Regions from separate parts of the Bradyrhizobium sp. Kon69 genome, predicted to be linked through region 1. Evidence: predicted binding sites of a transcription regulator. Region 1 holds the regulator's gene; each other region holds the start of a gene.
The links. Region 1 encodes PhoB, which activates phosphate uptake and scavenging genes when phosphate is short. Its sites were predicted from a motif close to TGTCATNNANCTGTCAT; they were not measured.
Positions count from the first base shown of each region.

Region 2: AC0L3U_RS18550 (Orn/Lys/Arg family decarboxylase) is a predicted target of PhoB. The motif match lies at 1,345-1,361, and genes of this name have one in related genera.
Region 3: AC0L3U_RS21575 (acetoacetate decarboxylase) is a predicted target of PhoB. The motif match lies at 1,291-1,307, and genes of this name have one in related genera.
Region 4: AC0L3U_RS28030 (YdcH family protein) is a predicted target of PhoB. The motif match lies at 2,871-2,887, and genes of this name have one in related genera.

Region 1 is NZ_JBVVOS010000022.1:21,113-25,857, forward strand. Features, by position in the region: gene pstA (phosphate ABC transporter permease PstA) at 1-380, shown strand, start outside; gene pstB (phosphate ABC transporter ATP-binding protein PstB) at 377-1,198, shown strand; gene phoU (phosphate signaling complex protein PhoU) at 1,209-1,925, shown strand; gene phoB (phosphate regulon transcriptional regulator PhoB) at 1,948-2,655, shown strand; gene AC0L3U_RS26775 (GcrA family cell cycle regulator) at 2,865-3,377, opposite strand; gene AC0L3U_RS26780 (acetylornithine transaminase) at 3,833-4,745, shown strand, end outside.
Region 2 is NZ_JBVVOS010000013.1:36,774-41,518, reverse strand. Features, by position in the region: gene AC0L3U_RS18555 (xanthine dehydrogenase family protein molybdopterin-binding subunit) at 1-1,303, shown strand, start outside; gene AC0L3U_RS18550 (Orn/Lys/Arg family decarboxylase) at 1,406-3,763, shown strand; gene AC0L3U_RS18545 (GNAT family N-acetyltransferase) at 3,770-4,345, shown strand; gene AC0L3U_RS18540 (hypothetical protein) at 4,350-4,562, opposite strand; gene AC0L3U_RS18535 (hydroxyacid dehydrogenase) at 4,719-4,745, opposite strand, start outside.
Region 3 is NZ_JBVVOS010000016.1:64,212-68,956, reverse strand. Features, by position in the region: gene AC0L3U_RS21580 (patatin-like phospholipase family protein) at 87-1,250, opposite strand; gene AC0L3U_RS21575 (acetoacetate decarboxylase) at 1,481-2,263, shown strand; gene AC0L3U_RS21570 (transporter) at 2,373-3,389, shown strand; gene AC0L3U_RS21565 (carbohydrate porin) at 3,403-4,745, shown strand, end outside.
Region 4 is NZ_JBVVOS010000023.1:123,034-127,778, reverse strand. Features, by position in the region: gene AC0L3U_RS28040 (sensor domain-containing protein) at 1-1,134, opposite strand, end outside; gene AC0L3U_RS28035 (NAD(P)/FAD-dependent oxidoreductase) at 1,337-2,440, shown strand; gene AC0L3U_RS28030 (YdcH family protein) at 2,607-2,786, opposite strand; gene AC0L3U_RS28025 (YdcH family protein) at 3,114-3,320, shown strand; gene AC0L3U_RS28020 (hypothetical protein) at 3,439-3,645, shown strand; gene AC0L3U_RS28015 (hypothetical protein) at 3,668-3,919, shown strand; gene AC0L3U_RS28010 (GGDEF domain-containing protein) at 3,920-4,648, opposite strand.

The DNA.
Region 1 (4,745 bases):
CGACCGAGGACATGCTGCTGCTGGTGCCGAACGCGTTGCGGGAGGCGGCCTCGGCGCTCGGCCTGCCGCGCTCGCTGGTGATCAAGCGGATCGCTTATCGGGCTGCCCGATCGGGTCTCATCACCGGCGTGCTGCTCGCGACCGCTCGCGTCGCCGGTGAAACCGCGCCGCTGCTGTTCACCGCGCTGTCGAACCAGTTCTTCAGCCTCGGCCTGAACAAGACGATGGCGAACCTGCCGGTGACGATCAACAACTTCGTGCAGAGCCCCTATGCCTACTGGAAGCAGTTGGCCTGGAGCGGAGCGCTGCTCATCACCCTGACCGTTCTTGCCCTTAATATTGGCGCGCGCATCCTTGGCGCCGAGAGGACCGCAAAATGAGTGATCTTTCCGTATCGATGAGCGCGTCCGGTGGACTGCCGCACACGGCAGTGCTGCCGGAGGCGCCGCCCAAGGTGACCGTACGCAACCTGAATTTCTATTACGGCGAGCACCACGCGCTGAAGAACATCAACCTGACGCTCGGCGCCAACCGTGTCACCGCGTTCATCGGCCCGTCGGGCTGCGGCAAGTCGACCCTGCTGCGCATCTTCAACCGGATGTACGACCTCTATCCCGGCCAGCGCGCCACCGGTCAGCTCATGCTCGATCAGACCAACATCCTCGACGGCAAGCTGGACCTCAATCTGCTGCGCGCCCGCGTCGGCATGGTGTTCCAGAAGCCGACGCCGTTCCCGATGACGATCTACGAGAACATCGCGTTCGGCATCCGTCTCTATGAGAAGATCTCGAAGTCCGAGATGGACGGCCGCGTCGAGAAGGCGCTGCGCGGCGGCGCGCTGTGGAACGAGGTCAAGGACAAGCTCAACGCCTCCGGCCTGTCGCTCTCCGGCGGCCAGCAGCAGCGTCTCTGCATCGCCCGCACCGTCGCGGTGCGGCCCGAGGTGATCCTGTTCGACGAACCCTGTTCGGCGCTCGACCCGATCTCGACCGCCAAGGTCGAGGAGCTGATCCAGGAGCTGTCCGAGGATTACACGATCGCGATCGTCACCCACAACATGCAGCAGGCGGCGCGCGTCTCCGACAAGACCGCCTTCATGTATCTCGGCGAGCTGATCGAGTTCGACGACACCAGCAAGATCTTCACGTCGCCGACCGACCGGCGCACGCAGGATTACATCACCGGCCGGTTCGGCTAGGAGACGCGACATGGGTTCTGAACATACCGCAAAGGCCTTCGACACCGACCTCCAGGAACTCACGCGCCTGGTCGCCGAGATGGGCGGCATCGCCGAGCGCATGATCGTCGAGTCCGTCGACGCACTGATCCGCCGCGACGTCCCGCTCGGCCAGCGCGTCGTCGCCATCGACACCGAGCTCGACGCGCTGCAGAAGCGCATCGAGGAGCGCGCGGTGCTCACCATCGCACGTCGCCAGCCGATGGCGGTCGATCTGCGCGAGATCGTCGGCGCCATGCGCGTCGCGACCGATCTCGAGCGCATCGGCGACCTCGCCAAGAACATGGGCAAGCGCGTCGCGGCGCTGGAGACGGACTTCCATCCGCTCAAGCTGTTCCGCGGCCTCGAGCACATGACCGACCTCGTGCAGCAGCAGGTCAAGTCGGTGCTGGACGCTTATGCCGCGCATGATTTGCCGGCGGCGATGGCGGTGTGGAAGGGCGACGAGGAGGTCGACGCCATCTGCACCTCGCTGTTCCGCGAGCTCCTCACCTACATGATGGAGGATCCGCGCAACATCTCGTTCTGTATTCATTTGATGTTCTGCGCCAAGAACATCGAGCGGATCGGCGACCACGCCACCAACATCGCCGAGACCGTGTTCTACATGATCGAGGGCCAGGCGATCACCGACAAGCGGCCGAAGGGCGACATGACGACCTTCGCCAACACGGTACCGAACACCTGAAGACTTAAGGAGCGACGACCCGATGGGCGCACGCATTATGGTGGTTGAGGACGAGGAAGCCCTGACCGAGCTTCTCCGCTACAACCTCGAAGGCGACGGCTATGACGTCGAGACGGTGATGCGCGGCGACGACGCCGACACCCGTCTCAAGGAGCACATCCCCGACCTGATCGTGCTCGACTGGATGCTGCCGGGCCTGTCAGGCATCGAATTGTGCCGGCGGCTCCGCACCCGTCCCGAGACCAAGCAGCTCCCGATCATCATGCTCACCGCGCGCGGCGAGGAGAGCGAGCGGGTGCGGGGTCTTGCGACCGGCGCCGACGACTACATCGTCAAGCCGTTCTCGGTGCCGGAGCTGCTGGCGCGCGTGAAAGGCCTGCTGCGGCGCGCAAGCCCGGAGCGGCTCGCCACCGTGCTTGCTTTCGGTGACATCGAGCTCGACCGCGACAAGCGCCGCGTGGCGCGCTCGGGCCGGCCGATCGATCTCGGTCCGACCGAATATCGCCTGCTGGAGTTCTTCCTGGAGCATCCGGGGCGGGTGTTCTCGCGCGAGCAACTGCTCGACAGCGTCTGGGGCCGCGACATCTATATCGACGAGCGTACCGTCGACGTGCATATCGGCCGCCTGCGCAAGCTGCTCAATCTCGGCCGCGAGCAGGATCCGATCCGCACCGTCCGCGGCGCCGGCTACGCGCTGGATGATCGGTTTGCCAAGGCGGAGCAGGTGTAGGTTTCTGCGGTTAGGTTACTACCTGCCGTGACATGTCCGATGTCGTCCCGGCGAAGGCCGGGACCCATAACCACAGGGCGCGGTTTGGCGAAGACTCGGAGTTACCCTTTCGCACAACAACTAAGTGCTCGGAGTATGGGTCCCGGCCTTCGCCGGGACGGCACTGCATTTATTGAGGCGCCGCGCGTGATGACTGATCGTGCGCTAGCTTACCGCGGACCCGGCTTCACCGGTGCGCGGCGCCGATCCGACGCCGGCTGGTACGCAACGCGCGAGTGCTGGGCGCAATAGGGCAGGCCGGACAACGCCCGTCCACCGCAGAAGAAGAAGTCCGGGCTCGAGGGATCGCCGACCGGCCAGTGGCAGGTCGCCTCGTTCAATTCCAGCAGCGACAGCCGCTGGCTCATCGGCACCACGTTGTCGTAGGTGACCGGATCCGGCTCAGCCTCGACCTCGAAGGCCTGCGCCAGCGCAGTGTTGCCGCGCGAGATCGGGCGGGTCACCCGCATCATGTGCTGCGCGGGGCGCGCCTTGCGCGGCCGCGGCGCTGCCGACGAAGGGCTCTTGGCGCGGCCCGAAAGGCCGAGCCTGTGCACTTTGCCGATCACGGCATTGCGGGTCACATTGCCGAGCTCCGCCGCGATCTGGCTGGCCGAAAGTCCGGCCTCCCAGAGCTTTTTCAGCTGCTCGACGCGATCATCGGACCAGGTCAAAACCGTCATTGCACCCTTTCCCTCGCTGCGCGCCAGCCATCCTGGGGCCTCGCAGCGAATGCCTAAGCCTTCAAAAACCCGTGCCGTCAGAATCCCTTAAGGCTCGCCGGGCGCGTCTTGAACGCCCGAACGTTTACGCCGGTACATAAGGACTTAAAGATCAGAACCACTGCACGAGATGTCGTATCTGACAATCCAAACGCTACAATATGGCGTGACTCCCGCGCAAGAGTCCGCCGACTCGCTTCCACATGTTCCGTGGCTAAATCCCGCAAAATCGGCACCGCAAGACTACGGATTCAGCGTTTCGCGAGGCTTTCCGGGCGGCATTGACACCCGTTTCACCAGGCCTAAGATGGTCGTGCGTGCCGCCCTCAAGAGGCGGCACGTTTCGTTTTCCGGGCCGGTCGATGGTGCGTTGCGCAATGCACGCTCACACCGTCCGCAACATTCAAGTGACCGTCATGACTAACAGCGCAGCGCCGCATTTGCTCCCCGTTTTCGCCAGGTCCGACCTCGGTTTCGAGCGTGGCGAAGGCTGCTGGCTGATCGCGACCAATGGCGAGCGCTATCTGGATTTCACCTCCGGGGTGGCGGTGAATGCGCTCGGCCATGCCCATCCGGCGCTGGTCGCGGCGTTGCAGGAGCAGGCCACGAAGCTCTGGCACATGTCGAACCTGTTCCAGAGCCCGGACGGCGAAAAGCTCGCCGCGCGCCTGTGCAATGAAAGTTTCGCGGACTTCGTGTTCTTCTGCAATTCCGGCGCCGAAGCGCTGGAATGCGTGATCAAGGTCGTGCGCCGTTATCACGCCGCGAAGGGCCATCCAGACCGTTATCGCATGATCACCTTCGAAGGCGCCTTCCATGGCCGCACCCTGGCGACGCTGGCCGCGACCGGTTCGGCAAAATATCTCGAAGGTTTCGGACCCCCGATGGAGGGCTTCGATCAGGTTGCGCATGGCGATCTCGACGCGGTGAAAAAGGCGATCGGTCCGCAGACCGCCGGCATCCTGATCGAGCCGATCCAGGGCGAGGGCGGTGTGCGTTCGGCAACGCCCGCCTTCCTGAGGGCGTTGCGCCAGCTCTGCGACGAGAAGGGTCTGTTGCTCGCCTTCGACGAGGTGCAGACCGGCATGGGCCGCACCGGCGATCTGTTCGCATACCGCCGCCTGGGCGTCGAACCCGACGTGATGTCGCTGGCCAAGGCGCTCGGTGGCGGCTTTCCGATCGGCGCCTGCCTTGCGACCGCGGAAGCGGCATCCGGCATGACGCCGGGCTCGCACGGCTCGACCTTCGGCGGCAATCCGCTCGCGATCGCGGCTGCGAACGCCGTGCTCGACGTCATGCTCAAGCCCGGCTTCTTCGACCACGTGCAGA
Region 2 (4,745 bases), on a different contig from region 1:
TGCCGTCACCTCGCGCTATGAGGATTTTGCACGCAACGATACCGGCTGGGCTGAGCAGCTCTACAAGAGCCCGAACAGCCGCTTCTCCCACAAGTTGGTTCACCTTGACGTCTCCACGCCCTGCGACATGCGCGCACCGGGCGCGGCGTCGGGCGTCTGCGCGCTCGAATGCGCCATGGACGAGCTCGCCGTCGCGCTCAAGCTCGATCCGATCGAACTGCGGCTGAAGTGCTACTCGGATCGCGACCAGAGCGAAAACCTGCCCTACACCAGCAAGCAGTTGCGCGAATGCTACGCGCGCGGCGCGGACGCCTTCGGCTGGAGCAGACGCAACCCTGCGCCGCGCTCGATGCGCGACGACAAGGAGCTGGTCGGCTGGGGCATGGCAACAGGCGTGTGGGAAGCACTGCAGATGCCGGTCGCCGTTCGTATCGTGCTGACGTCGAACGGACATGCCGAGGTGTCCTGCGCCGCATCCGACATCGGCACCGGCACCTACACCATTGTGGCGCAGGTCGCGGCCGACGCACTCGGCCTGCCGATCGAGAACATCAGCGTCAGGCTCGCAGATTCCACCCTGCCGCAGGCGCCTGTCGAGGGCGGCTCCTGGATGGCCGCCTCGAGCGCGCATGCGGTGCTCGCAGCCGCCGAGGAAGTGCGCAAGGAGCTGTTAGCTCTGGCCGGGAAGATGCCAGGCTCGCCGCTCGCCGGCGCCGAGCTTGCCGATACGGTGTTGACCGACGGCAGCATTGCCAGCGCCAGCGATAAAAGCTGCGCCGTCTCGATCGCCGACGCGATGCGCCATGGCGGCGTCGAGCGCATCGAGAAGGAGAAGCTCAACCAGTTCGGCGAGGACAAGAAGCACGCGCGCAATACCCATTCGGCCGTCTTTGCCGAGGTCAAAGTGGACGAGGAGCTAAACGTCATTCGCGTGACGCGGGTCGTGAGCGCCGTCGCGGCCGGGCGGATTCTCAACACCAAGACCGGCCGCAGCCAGATCATGGGCGGCGTGGTTTGGGGGATCGGGATGGCCCTGCACGAGGAGACGGTGATGGACCACCGTTTTGGACGGATCATGAACGCGAACATTGCCGAGTACCACATTCCGGTGAACGCAGATGTTCACGACATCGACGTGATCTTCGTCGACGAGCCGGACGCGCACATCAACGCGCTCGGCATCAAGGGCATCGGCGAAATCGGCATTGTGGGCGTCCCCGCCGCGATCGCGAACGCCGTCTATCACGCCACCGGCAAGCGCATCCGCCGCTTCCCCATCACATTGGACAAGCTTCTCGACTGAGACGCCGGTCATCCGACCGGCCCGCTCGGGATCGCGCCCGCTGTCATCCAGCTGTCATCAAATGTGTCGAGACCTGTCGGTCTCGCACATTCGGGATGGACAATGGATTATTTCAAGCGCTTCAACTTCCTGTTTGCCGCACCTGTGTTCGACGCCGACGACCTCGAAGGCGTGCGCTTCAACCAGATCATCGAGGAGATCCAGCGTTCCGGCTTCGAGGTCGTTCGCGCCCGCAAGCTGGAGGACGCGGAGATGGCGGTGCAGACCGATGCCGCGATCGGCTGCATGGTGGTGGATTGGGGCAAGAAGGGCCTGGAGGGCAAGACCTCGGCGCTGATCAACTTGATGCGGCGGCGCGGCCTCGATTTCCCGATCATCCTCCTGATCCGGCGCAAGCGGTTCGAGGATCTCCCGGTCGAGGTGCTCGACTTCATCGACGGTTATGTCTTCCTGTCCGAGGAGACACCGACCTTCATCGCCAAGAACCTGATCAGCCGTCTGAAGCAATATGCAGAGACGCTGAAGACGCCGTTCTTCGGCGCGCTGGTCGACTATGCCGAGGAGGGCAACCAGCTATGGACCTGTCCCGGCCACAATGGCGGCGTGTTCTACAACCGCAGCCCGATCGGACGGGTCTTCGTCGAACATCTCGGCGAGTCCGTATTTCGCGACGATCTCGACAATTCCGTGCTCGACCTCGGTGACCTCCTCACCCATGAAGGACCGGCGTTGAAGGCACAGAAGGAAGCCGCCCAGATCTTTGGCGCCGAAAAGACCTATTTCGTGCTCAACGGGACCTCGACCTCGAACAAGGTTGCGCTCGGCGCCCTCGTCACCGACGGCGATCTCGTACTGTTCGACCGCAACAACCACAAGGCTGCCCATCACGGCGCGCTGATAATCAATGGCGGCGTCCCGGTCTACGTGCCGACCATCCGCAATGCCTGGGGCCTGATCGGCCCGATGCGCTGGGATATGCTCGACGAAAAAGCCTTGCGCGAGGCAATCCGCAATCATCCCCTGGTCACGGACAAGGACGCCTGGCGCAAGGAGCGGCCGTTCCGCGTCGCCGTGGTCGAGCAGTGCACCTATGACGGCACCATCCACAGCGCCGAGATGATCTTGAAGCGCATCGGCCATCTCTGCGAGTATATCCTGTTCGACGAGGCCTGGGCAGGCTTCATGAAGTTCCACCCGCTCTATGCAGGCCGCTTCGCCATGGGGCTGGCGAACCTTCCCCCCGAGGCACCCGGGATCATCGCGACGCAGTCGACCCACAAGCAGCTCGCGAGCTTCTCGCAGGCATCCCAAATCCACATCAAGGATCGTCACATCCGCGGCCAGAAGCGACGCGTCGAGCACCGCCGCTTCAATGAAAGTTTCATGCAGCACGCTTCCACGTCGCCATTCTACCCGCTGTTCGCCTCGCTCGACGTCGGCGCGCAGATGATGAAGGGCCGCTCCGGCGAAGTGCTGTGGGACGACACCATCCGGCTCGGCGTCGAGCTGCGCAAGAAGATCCGCGCGATGCGCAGGGAGTTCGAGGAGAAGGAGCAGAATCCGGACAGGCGCTGGTTCTTCGAACCCTTCGTCCCCGATCGCGTCGCCATTCCCGATGTCAGCCACGCCGGCGCTTCGCACAACGTCGCCTGGGAAACGCTCTCCACCGACGAGCTCGCCACCAATCCTGCGCTGTGGCAGCTCTCCCCCGACAGCGCCTGGCATGGCTTCCCTGGCCTCAGCGAGGGCTTCGCCATGACCGATCCGAACAAGCTGACGCTGCTCACGCCCGGCTTCGATCGCATCACCGGCGGCTATGTCGATCACGGCATCCCCGCCCCGGTCGTCGCGCAATATCTGCGCGAGAACCGCATCGTCCCCGAGAAGAACGACCTCAACTCCTTGCTCTTCCTGCTTACCCCGGGCGTCGAGGCAAGCAAGGCGGGCACGCTGATCTCTGGTCTCGTCGCCTTCAAGAGGCTGCACGACGACAATGCGCTGCTTGCGGACGTTATCCCGGAGTTCTCCCAGCGGCGGCAGGCGCGCTATGCCGGCGTGCGGCTGCGCGACCTCTGCGGCGAGATGCACCGCTTCTTTCGCGCCGCCGACGTCAGCGCGCTTCAGGCGCGACAGTTCATGCCCGAGCATATGCCTGACATCGTGATGTCGCCCCGCGATGCCGCGCGCTACCTATTCCGCAACGATGTCGACTATCTGCCGATCGAGGCGATCACGGGCCGTATCGCCACCACACCCTTCGTGGTCTATCCCCCCGGCATCGCCACCATCGTGCCCGGCGAGCGGCTGACGGAACGGGCCAAGCCCATGCTGGATTATCTCAAGATGTTCGAGACCTGCTTCAACACGTTCCCGGGCTTCGACGTGGAAATCCAGGGCGTCTACAAGGAGATCGATGCGCAGGGGCGCATCGGGCTCTATACTTACGTCGTTACCGAGTAGGTGCCGATGAACGAAACTGCGATTGCGCGCCCGGATGACGGGCCGGTCCTGGTCCGGCCCTCACGCGAGAGCGATGTCGAGGCGATGCTGGCGATCTACCGCCATCACGTCCGCAACGGCGTGCCGCGCGACGTCGAGGGAACCGGTGCGCCCGAGCCGGACGATCTGCGCGACCGGCGCAAGAACCTGAAGCAGACCCGCCTGCCGCATTTGGTCGCGGCCTATCGCGGCGAAGTCGTGGGCTATGCCTACGCCGTGCTGTTCCGCAAGCGTCCAGCCTATCGCTACACCGCCAAGCATTCGATCTACGTCCACCACGAGCATCTTGGCCGCGGGGTCGGACGGCTGTTGCTCCAGGAATTGATCGATGCTTGTGCAGCCGCCGGCTTCCGCCAGATGATTGGCTATATCGATGCCGACAATGCGCCCTCGCTGGCGTTGCACGAGAAGTTCGGTTTCGCGCGCGCCGGCCTTCTGTGTGGTGTCGCCTATCGCCACGGTCACTGGTCCGACACCGTCATGGTACAGCGCTCGCTCGGCGCTGGCGTCACTGCGCCACCTGTCACGGCGCCCCGGCGCTAGGCGCTCACGATGGAAAGTCAGCCGGTCTGACCTGGATGCGGTCGGCATGCAACGACCAGTGGTGCAACGCCTGGTCCTCGCAAAACCTCGCCTTCGCCCGCTCTCTGGCTTCGTCCTCGTCGGAAGCGTCGATCTCGAGTGTGCCCTGGCACACCTCGATCTGCCGGCCGTACTGGCCGAGCACGTCCTTCATGAACCTGACCACATAAGTTGACATGGGACCTCCTGCCTGCCCCGGCGGCGCTCACTCTAATCCCATTTAGCCGGATTGCGGGAGGGAGATTTTGACGCGGATCAAAGTCGGGCGCGGTTCCCGCCCGCAGATCATTCGGCAGCAGGAGCGCCGCCCACGGAAGGACAAAGCGACTGCCGACTACGCCGGCGTCACACCAAACGCCTG
Region 3 (4,745 bases), on a different contig from region 1:
GCTCGGGCAAAATGAGCCGCGAGAATGCGAAAGTGTGCCTGCAAGCCGGGAACGGGAATTGGGTGATCGCGATGGGGTCGATAGAGCTACGCGCTCTCCGTCTCACGGTGCACGTCGTGCACCACGAGGCCCATGCCTTCGTCGGGCATCTTGATCCAGTCACGGCGCTTCAGGGTGCGCTTGGTGTCTTCGTAGCCGGAGGTCCAGTGCTCGCGCATCGAGGTGCCCGAGAATTCGTGGTCCTTGGCGTCGCCCTCATAGGCCTTCTGCTGGTAGATCAGATGCAGGATCGCGATCTCCGGCATGTGGCGCAGGTTTGACTTGAGTTTGCGCTCCTCCTCGGAGAGCTGCTCGTCGGGGAGCTTTGCCAGGGCCTTGTAGAGCAGGACCTTGAGGTTGTGGGTGCGGCGGTAGACGTCGGTGTTGTGGCGGGTGCGCGAGGAATACATGATGTCCTTGTGGCGGGCCATCACGTCCTGGATCGAGCGCGGCAGCACGCCGCGTGCGCTGAAGAGGTCGACCTGGAACACCAGCGAATTGAGCGCGTCTTCCTGGTCGAGCAGGTGCTGGAGCGGCGTGTTGGAGACGATGCCGCCGTCCCAGAAATGATCGGTGCCGATCCGCACCATCGGCAGTGCCGGGGGCAGGGCGCCGGAAGCCATGATGTGCTCCGGCTCGATCTCGTCATGGGAATTGTCGAAATAGATGAAATTGCCGGAGAGCACGTTCACGGCGCCGACCGCGAAGCGAACCTTCTTCTCGTTGATGAGGTCGAAGTCGACGAGCTCGAGCAGGCTCTCCTTCAGCGGCATCGTGTCGTAATAGCTGGTGGCGGTCCGGGCGCCGACCGGGCTGAGCCAGGGATTGACCTGATGCGGGCTGAAGAAGCTCGGCTGGCCCATCGCCGACGTCATCCACGCGCTGGTGAGATTCCGCCACTGGCGGAAGATGTCTCCGTCAGGCGTGTAGTGCCAGATCTTGCGGTTGGTGATGCGCTCCCAGAAGATGCGCAGCGCCTCAAGCCGCTTCTCCGGCTTGTTGCCGGCGATGATGGCGGAGTTGATGGCGCCGATCGAGACGCCGCAGACCCAGTCGGGCTCGATGCCGGCCTCGTGCAGCGCCTGGTAGACGCCGGCCTGGTAGGCGCCGAGCGCGCCGCCACCTTGCAGTACCAGCGCGATGCGGTCGCAGCGCTCGGGCCGCCAACCTCGTGAAGAAGGCTGATGTGTCTGATATGTGCGGGCGTCCATGGTCGGTGCTCCCTGTTTCGCCAAACGATTGCGTCCGGCGGTGACGGCGTAATGACAATTCTGGCGCCGATGCATCGCTTGCATGCGCCATGATCGCCTTGGGAATGGCTGCGGTCGTGCGGCTGACGGAAATCCTTCACATCGCAGTCAATGACGGCAGCTAGCAATCTGCATCGCCGCCTGACGCCGCCAGGTCGGCATCACATGAGCACCACGAGAGGAGACCGGCGATGCGCAGGGAAGATTTACTGAGGCTTCCATCGATGCCGGCGGCCGGCCCGAGCTATCCGGCCGGGCCCTATCGCTTCGTCAACCGCGAATTCCTCGTCATCACCTACGAGACCGACCCGGACCTGATCCGCGCCGGCCTGCCTGAGCCGCTGCAGCCGATCGACCAGCCGATCGTGCATTACGAGTGGATCCGGATGCCGGACTCTTCCGGCTTCGGCAGCTACACCGAATCCGGCCTCGTCATCCCCGCGCGCCTGCACGGCGAGGAGGTCAATTTTGTCTCGCAGATGTATCTGGACGACGATCCGCCGATCGCCGCCGGCCGCGAGATCTGGGGCTTCCCCAAGAAATACGCCCATCCCAAACTCGAGATCGTCAAGGACACGCTGACGGGCACGCTGGAATATGCCGGCCAGCTCGTCGCCATGGGCACGATGGGCTACAAGCACGAGAGCATGGCCGGCAATGGCGATCTGACCCGGGCGACACTGTCGAAGACGCAGATCAATCTGAAGATGATCCCCGGCGTCGACGGCCGCCTCGAGATCTGCCAGCTGGTCGCGATCAACCTCATCGACATCGTGCCGAAGGGCTCCTGGATGGGCCCCGGCCGGCTGCATCTGGTGCCGCATGTCAACGCGTCCGTCGCCGATTTCCCGGTCCGCCGCTGCCTCGGCGCGCATCATTACATCGCCGACCTGACGCTGCCGTTCGGCCGCGTCGTGCACGACTACATCAGGGAAGCCGAGGCGGTGGCCGCGACCGGGCTGGCGGCCGAATAGGGCGGCATCATCAAACTGTAACAATGCCGTAATTGAGTACCCGCGCGGGGCCTGAAGATGTCGTCAGCCATCTTCCGGAGCGGGGCGTTCGTTGACGGTGGGGATGGTCATGGCTGAGCCGGCGAAGCTTGTCAGCGCGATATCGGATTCCGTGCCTGGCATTCCTGGCCTGGTGTGGGCGTTCCGCCTCCACAACGACGGCAGCGCCGAGGCGCTGCCGATCGACCAGCCGATCGAGTTCAGTCACGACGGCCGGCTATGGCTGCATTTCAACCTCACGGACACGCGTTCACGGCCGTGGATCGCCGCGTCGCAGCTGCCGCCGCTCGCGCGCGAGCTCTTGCTGTCCAACGACACCTTCCAGCAGCTTCACGTCATTGACCACTGCGTCTACGGCGTGTTCTCCGACCTTGTCCGCGACATCGACAGCGCGACGGAGGAGACCGCGTTCCTGCGCTTCGCCATGACCGAGCGGCTCCTGATCAGCGGCCGCCATCAGGCGCTGTGCTCGGCGGACGCGACACGCCGGGTGCTCGAAGGCGGCTACCGCGTCGACAATGTCGCCCATCTCCTCGAAAAGATCGTCGACGAGGTCGCCGACACGCTTGATAGGATGGCCGACAAGCTCGGCCAGGAGATCGACGGGATCGAGGAGCGGATTCTGGCCGACGACGCCAAGCCGGAGATGCGCCGCAATCTCGGCCGTCTGCGCCGGACCTGCGTCAGGCTGCATCGCCAGCTCACCGGCCTGCGTACGCTGTTCCATCGCCTCGACCAGAAGAACACCGACCACCTGTCGCCGGATTTGCGTATCCAGGCCGGCAAGCTGGCGCAGCGGCTGGACGGCCTCGACCACGACATCGTTGAGCTGCGCGAACGCAGCCGCCTGCTCGAGGAGGAGCTGCGTTTCAAGAACGAAGAGGAAAGCAACAACCACCTCCACACGCTCTCGATCGTGACCTCGCTGCTGCTGCCGCCGACGCTGATCACCGGCATCTTCGGCATGAACACCAAAGGCCTGCCTCTCACCGAGGTCGAGAGTGGATTTTTCTGGGCGGCTCTCCTGATGGCCTCGTCGGTCGGTGCGGCCTATCTCTTCATGCGGCGTACCGGTATCTTCAAGTAAGGCACGCTAGTCGGTGTCAGCCGGGATCGGGACCGCTCATCATTTTCCGCTGCGTCATGCGGCCGCGGTTGTGCTGGCGTTGACGGTGGCGAGCACCAGCGTGCTCGCCGGCGCCAAGGACGAGAGCGCGGCGGAGTGGCTGGTTCCGAAATGGTTCAACGAGTGGCATGACGGCCTCGCCAACAAGGGCCTGAATTTCGGCGCCACCTACATCGCCGACAATATCGGCAATGTGTCGGGCGGCGTTAAGCGCGGCGCGATCCATTTCGGCCGGCTCGATCTTTCGGTCGATGCCGATCTCGACAAGCTGGTCGGCTGGACCGGTGGCCGCTTTTACGCCAATGCCTTCGTGACCTACGGGCGAGGCCTGAGCCGCAACTACGTCATGAATCTCGCGACCATCAGCGAGATCGAGGCGCTGCCGGACCAGCGAGTCTACAACGCCTATTTCGAGCAGAGCTTCTTCAATGACAGGCTGAACATCAGGGCCGGCCAGCAGGCCGCCGATGTCGAGTTTTTCGACAGCCAGACCGACGACCTCTTCATCAATGGCACGTTCGGCTGGCCGGCGATCAAGGCCTCGAACCTCCCGGCCGGCGGCCCGGCGCCGCCAATCGCGGTCCCCGGCATTCGCATCAAGGCCGCGCTGACGGATCGGATCACCGCGTTCGGTGCTGTCTTCAACGGCGATCCGTCAGGACCTGGCGATGCAGATCCGCAGCTTCGCGACCATCATGGTCTCGCCTTCCGCATCAACGACCCGCCGTGGGTGATCGGGCAGGTCCGCTTCAACTACGACATCGATATCGGCGGCCGTCCGCTCGCCGGCAATGTCACCCCGGGCGCCTGGAAACACTATGGCTCCTTCGACAGCCAGCGCTTGACGGCGGAGGGGCTGTCGATCGCCGATGCCGGCGGGAGCGGCGTTCCGGCGAAGCTTCGCGGCAATTATGGAATCTTCGCGGTCATCGAGCAGGTGCTCTACCGCCCGCCGGAGGTCAGGGAGAACAGCACGTCGGCCTCGATCCCTGGCGTCACCGCGTTCGGCCGCATCGCCTATAGCCCGCCGGACCGCAATCTGATTGATCTCTATCTCGACGGCGGCATCGGCTTTGTCGGCTTCATGCCTGGCCGTCCGCTCGACCGGTTTGGCGTGGCGATGGCCTACATGCGGATCTCGAACACCGCGCGCAATCTTGATGTTGATACCCAATTCTTCACCGGCATCCAGAGCCCGGTGCGCAGCAACGAAACCCTGATCGAGATGATCTACGAAGCGCATGTCAAGCCGGGCTGGCTGGTCGCGCCGTACTTCCAATACGTGTTCCGTCCATCGGGCGGCATCCCGAACCCGAA
Region 4 (4,745 bases), on a different contig from region 1:
GGCTTCCTCGCGCCTGCGGTTGAGGATCGTCTCCGCGCTGCGGTTGGCGAGCAGGTAGCGGCCGTCCTTGACCTGCTCGACGATCAGGGCCACCGGGATGTTGTCGACCACGAGCTCCAGGAACTTCTTCGTGCTCTCCAGCTCCTTCGACAGCGAGCGGCGGTCGGTGATGTCCTCGAACACGAGCATCAGGAATTCGGGCTTGTTGCTCTCGTCGCGGACCACGATCCGGATCGAGGCAACCATGCGTCGCTCACCGGCGCGGTCGACCTCGAATTCGTTGCGAAACTGGCCGTCCGGCGAATTGAGCGCCGTGCGGTCGGTCGCCTCGATGCTGGCTGCCGAGATCGGCGCAAACAGCTCGCGCGCGTTCTTGCCGACGACATGGTCGCGTGAGAAGCCCCAGAAGCGCTCATAGGCGCTGTTGGCGAAGATGTAGCGGCCATCCTCGATGTTCTTGGCGGCCACGCAGGCCGGCACGTTGTCCAGCACCGTTTCCAGGAACTGCTTGGTGGAGGCGAGCTGCCGCGACAGCCTGCGCTGCTCGCTGACGTCCAGATGCGTCGTCACCGAGCCGCCGTTGGGCAGCACGAAATATTTCACCAGGATGGCTCGCCCGTCCGGCAGTTCGGTGATCAAGCCGTTGGTGCTTGCCGCCTTCTCGTAGAACTCGTCGTTGGAGGCGGCGCCGAGCACCCCGCGCTTGCGTCGCAGCTCAAGGAGTTCGTAGCCGTTCATGTTGGCCCAGAGATCCGACCGCGCCAGGCCGTAAATCTCGATATAGCGGTCGTTGCAGAAGATGATGCGCCGCTGCGCATCCGTCATGACCACGCCCTGGTTGAGATTGTTCATCGCGGAGGAGACGAAGGCATTGCGCCGCAGTTGCAGACGCCTGGTTCGGCGCAGTGAGGAATGGATCCACAGCGCGATCGCGACGAGGAACGAGCAAATCACGACGCCCGCGATCAGGGCTTCCCAGATCACGTTGGGATCAAGCTCGCCGAGATAGCTCGGAGGGGTGAAGCTGTCGGAGAGGGCAAAGGCGCGCGCAGGCGCTACCGCTGCGGCCAGGCACACGACGGCCTGCACCGCAATCGGAAGCGCGCTGCCCGCGTGCCAGTTCTTCTCAGCCATCAGCCACCCGCGATTTCAACGTCGGATTGTCTGGCCTGGCGGGTTTGGATCGGGTAAACGCCTGTACGCGCAACGGAACAATGTGGCATCAAATACGGCAATTGCCCTGACATGATAAATGCTTCCTTAACGGAAAACGCTCCCGCGCCGCCGTTCCCAGGCGCGAGGCCTTCATCGCTTCGAGCGGACGTCCTGCACAACCATGGATAGGGTCGACTGCGTCGTCATCGGAGCCGGCGTGATCGGGCTCGCGGTGGCTCGAAAGCTGGCGCAAGCCGGGCGCGAGGTGATCGTGCTCGAGCAAGCCGAGGCCATCGGCACCATCACCTCCTCGCGCAACAGCGAGGTGATCCATGCCGGCATCTACTACCGCGCCGGAAGCTGGATGGCGCGCATGTGCGTCGACGGCAAGCACGCGCTCTACCGTTACTGTTCCGAGCGCGGCATCCCGCACAGGAATTGCGGCAAGCTGATCGTCGCGACCAATCCGAAAGAGACCGAGAAGCTGCAATCGATCAAGGCGCATGCCGAGGCCAATGGCGTGCTCGACATGCAGCTCCTCGCGGGCGATGCGGCACGTGCGCTGGAGCCGGCGCTCGCCTGCGACGCCGCGCTGCTGTCGCCGTCGACAGGCATCATCGACAGCCACGCCTACATGCTCTCGCTGCGCGGCGAAGCCGAGGACGCGGGCGCGGCCTTCGCGTTCCACACCCCGCTGATCCGTGCCAAGGCGACCGCTGGCGTGATTGAGATCGAGGCGGGCGGCGAAGCGCCGATGACGCTGCAATGCAGCCTCCTCGTCAATGCCGCCGGGCTCTCGGCGACCAATGTGGCGCGCAACATCGAGGGCATGCCGCTGGAACGGATCCCGACGGCCTACCTCGCCAAGGGAAACTACTTCAGCTGCAATGCCAAGGCGCCGTTCTCGCGCCTGATCTATCCGGTGCCCGAGCCCGGTGGGCTAGGGGTGCATCTGACGCTGGACATGGCAGGGCAGGCCCGTTTCGGCCCCGACGTCGAGTGGATCGAGACGATCAATTATGAGGTCGACCCGTCACGCGCCGAGCGCTTCTACCCGGCCATCCGCAAATACTGGCCGACGCTGCCTGACGGTGCGCTCATGCCGAGCTATTCAGGCATCCGCCCGAAGATCGTGCCGCCGGCGGTGGCCACGCAGGATTTCTTGATGCAGGGCCCGCGCGATCACGGCGTCGACGGCCTGATCAATCTGTTCGGCATCGAGTCGCCCGGACTGACGTCATCGCTCGCGATCGCGGATCACGTCGCGGAGCTCGCAAACATCTAGTGGTTTAGAGCGAATTGGATTCCGGTTGCGCGTAAAGAACCGCGTCCAGACAAGAAGCTAGAGCCGCGCAATCCTTGCACGGCGCGCACCTTACAGCAGGGATGAGCGCAAAGGCTCTCATCCCTGCTTGAAGGGTGCGATCAACTCTACGCTGTTACGGGGGTTACTAGTGGAGCGTGTCGCCGTGCCTTAGACGCTCGATCTGGTCCTTGACCATCAACTTCCGGCGCTTCAACTCAACAATTTGCAGGTCGTCTGTTGAAAGGTGCACGAGAGCTTCGTGCAATTCGTTTTCGAGAGTTTTATGCTTCCGTTCCAATTCAACCAGATGTGCCTGAATTGTCATTCGAAACCTCCTCGGTAGGGGTGAACCTTGGATTCGACCGGACGACGAAGTGTACATCACCGATTCGTTCTGTCGATGGGTATCCGTCGTCGCACTGTCATTTTTGAAAATTCATATGTAACGAAGCGTGAGTAAGGGAACCACGCGGGAAAAATCCGTGATATCAATGCGCTTGCGCAACGTCGGAGCGACCGCAGAAATATCCCGCGGGAGATCGACGCGGGACAGCCCGAGATCGCTTGCGATCACGGCGCGCAAGGACGATAGTTTCCACAGGGCATCCACAGCCTTAATCTCACGCCTATCGGTTTTTCGGCCACCGCAGACATGACCAATGAAGATGCGCGCGAACTCGAATCCGAGCTCGCCCGGTTGCACCAGGAACACCGAGATCTTGATGCGGCGATCGATGCACTGCATCAATCGCCCGCCCCCGACCTGTTGCGGTTACAGCGGCTGAAGAAACGCAAGCTGTTGTTGCGTGACCGTATCGCGTTCATCGAAGACCAGATCACGCCCGATATCATCGCCTGATCCACAGGAGGACAGCTCACGGCGACCCGCCGTATGTGAATCCGCTTGACTCGAAAGGAACAAAATAAGAACATTTGGGCACCAACGCCCCCGGGAAAACCGTCCAAGGAAAACGCAGATGTCGGCAGCCGCCCTTCTCGACAACGGTCATTATGAACAAGCCTGTGATCAGGCGATCGCGATGTGCGACGGCAATCTGCGCAGCACCATCAAGGCGCTGATCATGGCCAATGAATATCTGGAGGCCGAGCTGGAGGAATTGCAGGCGGCGGTTTCCGCAGGTTGCATTCCGGAGACCTCGCGCAGCAAGAGCAGCGCCGCCTGACTGTCAGCTATCGGAGCCGACCATGTCCGATGTCACCTATTACGTTGCATTACCTTTCCTGACCGACGAGGACGGCTCGCCGGTCGCAGGTGCGGCCGAGGAATGCCAGAGCGCGGCGGCCGCGTTACGGCGCGCCGAGATCATGTCGCACGGCGCCGGCCACACCGGCGCCGTCGCGTTCAGCCGCAGCGGCGATCCCATGACCGGCGAATTCGGCGACGCCAAACTGCTCCGCAGCTTCGGCAACGTACCGAAAGACCTCGGCACACTTTAACTAGCTGCTGACGAGCCTGATGCGCGGCTCGTGCCGCCGGTGCGCCTTGCGCACATACATGGCGGCATCGGCCTCCTCCAGGGCCCGCGTGGCGTCGGACTGCACTCCAAGCAGGGCGACGCCGGCGGAAGCGCCCGCGCTCACGTGCTGGCCACGAAAGACAAAGGACAATTCGTCGACGGCCTGCTCGAAAGCCGCGGCCTTCGCCTTGGCGTCGGTCTCGCTGAGATTCCAGAGCAGCAGCGCGAACTCGTCGCCGCCAAGCCGGCCCACCACGTCCGAGGCGCGGATCTGCCGCGTCAGCGTGGTGGCAATCGCCTTCAGCACCTCGTCGCCGGCGCCATGGCCGAAGGAATCGTTGATCGGCTTCAGCCGATCGACGTCGAGCACGATCAGCGCGCCGCTGGCGCGGTAGCGCTTCATGTAGGCGACGGCGCGAGCGAGTTCGCGTTCGAAGCCGCGCCGGTTCGGAATTTCGAGCAGGAAGTCGGTGTCGGCGGCTGCCTCGAGCTCCGCGACCCGCCGCAGCGCCCCCTTCAGCTTGCTCCGGAGGTCGCGGATGGTCGCGTTGACGGCCGGCTTCATAGGCCCCTTGGCGCCGCCTGCGGCCGACGCTCCGCGCCGCGCCGGACTCTTGGCCAGACGCTTGGGAACAACTTTGGAGCGACCGGCGCTGGTTTTCGGGCCCTTTTTGGCCTTCGCAGCGCTCGCCCTTTTTGGTTTCTTCATGGGCATCCTGCTCAATGAAGGCTTGCGGGGATTCACCAAGACAGGATAGTGCATTCCCTTCTCCTTGCCACCGCCTTGCGAGCAACCGGCCGGAACC